Desulfopila inferna: one gene and its partner. The protein of the gene in region 1 interacts with the protein of each later gene in a pairwise test. Links are inferred from orthologs where the notes say so. Each region holds a gene or a part of one and is shown on either strand. Other genes may lie near its edges.

Region 1 (3,117 bases):
GAACTGTATCGTCCTCCGATATAATCGAACATATAAAAGGTTCGCAGGTATTTTGCTGGATTGTCCATGGGGCTGCCTTGACCTGTGACTGCCAGAAAATGCCGGGCTGGATCGAGGCCCGCGGTCAAAAACGCCTGCCTTACCAACTCCTCATTGGTCAAAGTTTCCAGAGTCGTTCCGCTTTTTGAGACAATATTGACAAGACTCCGGCGCAGATCGACTTTTTTTAAAATCGCCGCAGTATCATCCGGATCGACGTTGGATATAAAAAAAACCTGACGATCACCACTGCCGAAAGGCTTTAATGCCTCATACACTGAGCGGGGACCCAGGTCTGATCCACCGATGCCGACATGAATCAAGGAATGAAAACTTTCACCGTTCTCATTGCGAATGGTGCCGGCGCCAAGTTCTTCGAGAAAAGTTCTGAGTTTGTCAAGCTCGGCTGCGGCCTGATCTGTTGCCTCCTGACAGTATGGCTGTTTCGCAAATATATCCCTGCAGGCTGTATGAAGTGCCGGCCTTGCCTCGCTTTCCACGCCTTCTACGGCATTCATTACAGCACCTGCTTTCATCTCTTTGTATTGACCGATAAGATCACATTGATCAGCCAGTTCCTGAAGGACGTCCAAAATTTCTTCATCAACGCGCTGCGGCCAGTAATACAGGGAGAAGTGCTGTGATTCAGCGATATAGCGGTGCAGGCGTGAGTGGCGTTCTTCGTGATTTATCTCAGACAGATCAAAAGGAGATAATTTTAATTTCTCGAGTTTTCGATGGGCGTCGCTTTCTCGATAGGCAATACGTTTTTTCATGTCCGCCTCCATTTTTTAGTGCCCTACTCCTGAAAAACTGCCGCTCATTTCTGTGCCCTCTTGAGGGATGCAAAAAAATAAGAAACCGAAGATATTTTTTAATCCGTGAGTTGGGTTCGATAATCGAAGATATTTTCATATATCATGAAAAATCATCAGATAAAACAAACATCTTTCCCTGAGTTAGAGTGGTAATCAATTCAGATGATGTCTTAAGAATTCATTGAAGTCGCCGAGCCGGGCTCTGCGGTAGCAATTTACCTGGTATGCTTTGATCTTGACAGGATACCACATTTTTTCGAAGTACCATAAATCAATAAAGCATACTCACTGAAACATGGCAATGCAGCGATTGAAGGAGTGGTGTTCTCGGGCACGTGCAACCTGAAGCAACCGGGACGGAATGAACCGCCGGCTGCATTGGTTAGTTGCGGGCAAGGATATCAGGAAACGCTTCGCTTGCGTCTGGCTTTGCCATCGGTTGCTAAACTTCTGAGATCAGCTATTATGTCGGTATAATCGTCACTGCCATAAACAGTCGATCCGGCCACAAATATATTGGCACCGGCCTCAGCAATCATACTTATGTTTTCCCGGGCTACTCCGCCGTCGATCTCAATACCAACGTCAAGATCAAGGGTTTCGATGCGGGTTCGCAACTGCCAGGTCTTCTCCAGCGCCGAGGGAATAAAGGACTGGCCGCCATATCCGGGATTGACGCTCATCAGCATTACCAGATCGACTTCCTCCAGAATATAATCTACTGCACTAAGAGGAGTTGCCGGGTTGAGGACGACGCCGGCCTTTTTACCCAGTTCCTTTATCCTGGTGACAGTCCTGTGCAGATGTGGACACGCCTCTACGTGGACAGTGATCCAGTCAGCACCGGCTTCCGCAAAAAGATCTATGTAGCGGTCGGCGTCGGCAATCATCAGATGAACATCAAGAGGCTTGTCGGTCACTCTGCGCACTGCTTCAACCACCAGAGGTCCTATGGTGATATTCGGTACAAAATGGCCGTCCATGACGTCGATGTGAATGACGTCGGCTCCGGCTTTGTCGACAGCACGGACTTCACTGCCCAGGTTGGCGAAATCGGCAGACAGTATTGAGGGAGCTATGGTAATATCTTGCATGTTATTTTCCTTTTGTAGTTGTTTCTTACCTCGTCAGTCAGGGCCGCGATTTCATAGGATCTCAAGAATACTTTAAAAACACGCCACTTTTCTGCAGTTGATATTTCATTTCAGGAAATTCGGCGTATTTCATTTCCGGGCAGAACTTCGATAAGCCCTTCAAGCTCCAACACCAGCAGATATTCACTAATCTCGGAAATCTCCAGTCCGGATTTCTGCACAAGATCGTCCCTGGGCAGGGCATAACTGTCGAGACAGCGAAGAAGCGCCTTCGCCTTTTCCTCGAGAGAAGAAGGTATTGCTTTACCGTAAGGTTCGTTGTCGCTCTGCAGGGCGATGCCGGCAAGGCCAAGGTCTTCGAGGATATCATTTTCCGATTGAACAAGTGTGGCGCCCTGCTGCAAAAGCCAGTGCGTTCCCTCACTCTTATAGGAATCAACCTGTCCGGGAACGGCATAGACCTCGCGGCCTTCATCGATGGCAAGCTGAGCGGTTATGAGAGAACCTGATTTCTTGGCGGCCTCAACCACAACCACCCCCCTGCTTATTCCCGCTATTATACGATTTCGTGCAGGAAAACGAAAGCCTCCGGGGGTAGTACCCTGAGGATATTCACTGATTATCAGCCCTTTTTCCGTGATTTCTTCAAAAAGTTTGGCATTCTGCCTTGGATAGACCACATCAAGACCGCAGCCAAGCACAGCTATGGTCTTGCCCTCGGCGGCGAGTGTTCCGCGATGTGCCTCTGCATCGATACCCAGAGCCAGTCCGGAAACAATTGATACTCCGCGGGCCGCCAATTTCCTCGCAAGGTTGAAGGCGGTTCGGCTACCGTAGCTGGTTGACGCCCGTGAACCGACAATGGCGACACAGCAGCTTTGCAGCACATTATGATCTCCCAGAATATAGAGTACTGGCGGCGGGTCGCTGATCTGTCTGAGATTATCGGGGTATCTGGGATCTGCAAAGGAGAGACACTTTCCACCGAGTTTTTCGAGATCCGCGGCCTGTTTGAGACACCGGTCACGGATGATGTCTTTCTCACTAAAGCTCTGAAAACGGTTTTTCCTTATCCTCACTCCAGCCTGCAACTGCGACGGGGAACGCTGCAGCACCTCGGAGGGACTGCCAAAATGCTCAACAAGAGACCAGAAACTACCTAAACC
Region 2 (3,164 bases), on another replicon or contig:
GCTGCGGCGAGGAAATGAAAGTCCTGAGAGAGAACACCGTTGATGCGGCTTTAGAAAAGCATGTCCCTGTCGTTACCCGGTCGGAAGAAGGCATAGTCGTCACGGTCGGTTCCGTAGATCATCCGATGACGCCTGATCACTTATATTGAATGGATTGAAATCATTTCTGCAACATTGATTCTCTTTCTCAGGCCTAGTGATCAACCGAAAGCATATTTTTCTGAACTTAAGGGTGATTAATAACAGCCAGAGTCTATTGCAACCTGCACGGCGTATGGAAAGAGCAGTAGTAGACTTTCCCAAACTGGCCCAAGCAGCGCTTTCGGCACTGCTTGGAGTAAATCAGCACGTTCCTCTTCAGCTCATTCCTATTCACTGCATCTTCTGAACGGAAGAGCCCCCGCTACAGACACTTTCTACGACCTTCATTTGTAATAAGTATATCTCTTTTGTAAACTATAAAGATATCAAATCACCGTTGTCGTCACTCCTGACTTGATCCAGGACTGCAGATACGCTTGGTCAAAAAAAGAATTACCGGCTTCCCACCTTATAGGCCAAAAAACAGATCGGCGGATTTGAGGTTCCGGCAAGAATTATTTCCAGAAAATGTTGTGTGAAATCCTGAGAGTAGCTGTATAATCATTTCAGAAACAGTTTTTTATCTTTTCGGGGAGCAACGACTCCCACCTTGTATACTTTCAAATATCAAATGGAGATAGATATGGCAAAGATTAAAGACATTCACGCGCGTGAAGTAATCGACTCAAGAGGCAATCCAACAGTCGAGGTTGAGGTTACCCTTTCATCCGGAGCTATGGCAAGGGCAATCGTTCCTTCAGGTGCCTCAACAGGGGAACACGAGGCACTGGAACTGCGGGATGGAGGGGATCGATATCTGGGTAAAGGGGTCAGAAAGGCCGTTGCCAATGTGAACGACAAGCTTAAACCGGAATTGATCGGCAAGAGCTGTGATTACAAGGATATCGATAAAATCATGCTCGAGCTGGATGGGACGCCGAATAAAAACAAATACGGCGCTAATGCGATCCTGGGAATTTCACTGGCAGTCGCCAGAGCCGCCGCGAACGACAAAGGCCAATCGTTTTTTTCTTATCTCGGCGGCAATGCCGCCAACCTGCTCCCTGTTCCAATGATGAATATCGTCAATGGCGGTGAGCATGCCGACAACAATGTCGATATTCAGGAATTCATGATCATGCCTCATGCTTTTTCCTCATTTTCACGAGCACTCCAGGCAGCGTGTGAGATTTTCCATACACTCAAGGGTCTGCTCAAAGAGAATGGCATGAGCACTTCGGTTGGCGACGAGGGCGGCTTTGCACCTAATCTTGACAGTAATGAAGAGGCCCTCAAATATATTATGAAGTCTATTGCCAAAGCCGGCTACGATGGGAAAATTTCCATAGCCCTTGATGTGGCCGCAAGTTCATTCTATAACAAAGAGAATGGACTTTATACATTTGAGAATGCTGAAGTCGATACCAGTTTCCTCATTGAGTATTATGGACGGCTGGTGAAAAACTACCCCATTGTTTCCATCGAAGACGGTCTCGACGAAAATGACTGGGATGGCTGGCAACAATTGACATCAGAACTCGGCGATAAGATACAGCTGGTTGGAGATGACCTTTTCGTCACCAATGTTGCTAGATTGAGCCAAGGTATAGAAAAGTCCATTGCCAACTCAATTCTAATCAAGGTCAATCAAATAGGTACCCTCAGTGAAACTCTTTCCGCCGTCGACCTCGCCTCAAAGAACGGCTATAGTTCGGTTATTTCCCACCGTTCCGGAGAAACTGAAGATACAACCATAGCACATCTTGCTGTGGCTACGAATTGCGGGCAGATCAAGACGGGATCGCTTTCACGTTCAGACAGGATTGCAAAATATAACGAATTACTGCGGATAGAAGAAGAATTGGGAGTCAGAGCGGTGTATGCAGGAACCAAATTCGAGGAAATCCTGCCCAACTAAGATCGCCTACCTTTTTTAATGATCAGGGCGTCGAAGGCAAACAGTATAAGAAACAACGCCCTGATCCATTCTCTACGCACCCGGGGCGTTGGCACAACAACATCAGCAGAGCCCTCTATGTCAATTCTTTTCGGGTTAAAATGCGATAATGCGTTTTAAAACTTGTAGAATAATTGAAGGCAGGTGTAAAGCACCAATTGAGCAGGGAAAGAAGGCGGGTGCTGACCAAAGGAAGCCCAACGCTTTTGCTAAAACTTAAAAAACCTTTTGAACCCTCTTCCGGTCAGGGCTTTTTTCAACTCCGGAATAAGAATATCACAATTAAGTTTTACCATGGCAGTCGAGACATTCAGGCTCATGCTGATAAGAAGAAATCCACTCCCTGTTTTTATCATATAAAAGCGTCCCTCGGCAAACACAAGATCCATCTCATTAAACTCTTCCAGAGAATCGATGATCATCTTCCAGCTAAGGGTGCTTTTTTCCGGCAGGAAACGCTTATTATCCAAAGATTCGAATAGCACCTTGCCTGCTTCGGACAACAATACAAGTCCATGGACACCATCCATGTTAAGAATATCTTCAAATAATTTGTCCATTTCCCTCGAGTCGGCTGACTTTCCAAACCTGCCTGGTCTAAAATCCGGTAAAGCCGGATAAGTACCTTTAAGAAATTCTCCCTTAAAAAACAAGAAAAGAATTTCACTGATACCAGAAAAGGACAGGCAGAAATTATCCTTGTAGTGAAACCGGAGCTATTAAGACTGCAAGCTGATGAAGACCTGAAAATTACCACCGGCCATCATTGCCAACCTGACCCTGAATTTCTTACCTCATGATCAGATTCCGCGTATCCTCAGCAAGCATTACCAACAACTTTCATTCCAGCATCATGTCTTAATTCACAGTATTTCAGAAATATTTATTGATACTGCACCAAAACATTGATTATTTTGTCCTGGGGACATTTCCGGCTTAACTGGAGAACTGTGGTAGGCTTTCCCGGAAGGACAATTTTGTTAAATTCACCGCCGCTATCAATATAGCCTACCCTGAGTCTGCCGAAATTGAACATTGAGCCAAGCTCAGTTAAAAACTCAACAATATTTCCCATGCTCTCGTCATGATAAATATCTTTCAAACCGGTTTTATCTCCAACTTCCCG

Evidence for each region.
Region 2: the proteins of rpe (region 1) and eno interact in binary tests that used the Escherichia coli proteins (3 or more experiments, as listed by UniProt). The link is inferred for Desulfopila inferna from one-to-one orthologs.

What each region holds. Positions count from the first base shown.
Region 1 is NZ_JAFFQE010000004.1:356,345-359,461, reverse strand. What follows is about bases 106-2,861. They hold rpe (ribulose-phosphate 3-epimerase), read right to left. Parts: upstream 1,952-2,861; coding sequence 1,259-1,951; downstream 106-1,258. Other genes in these bases: dprA (DNA-processing protein DprA), read right to left, coding at 2,062-2,861; JWG88_RS12510 (glucose-6-phosphate isomerase), read right to left, coding at 106-815. Also shown: more of JWG88_RS12510, read right to left, coding at 1-105; more of dprA, read right to left, coding at 2,862-3,117. UniProt on the Escherichia coli protein: Catalyzes the reversible epimerization of D-ribulose 5-phosphate to D-xylulose 5-phosphate.
Region 2 is NZ_JAFFQE010000001.1:755,640-758,803, forward strand. Bases 59-2,861 are described here. They hold eno (phosphopyruvate hydratase), read left to right. Parts: upstream 59-724; coding sequence 725-1,999; downstream 2,000-2,861. Other genes in these bases: JWG88_RS03240 (hypothetical protein), read right to left, coding at 2,248-2,598. Outside these bases: JWG88_RS03245 (response regulator), read right to left, coding at 2,922-3,164. UniProt on the Escherichia coli protein: Catalyzes the reversible conversion of 2-phosphoglycerate (2-PG) into phosphoenolpyruvate (PEP). It is essential for the degradation of carbohydrates via glycolysis.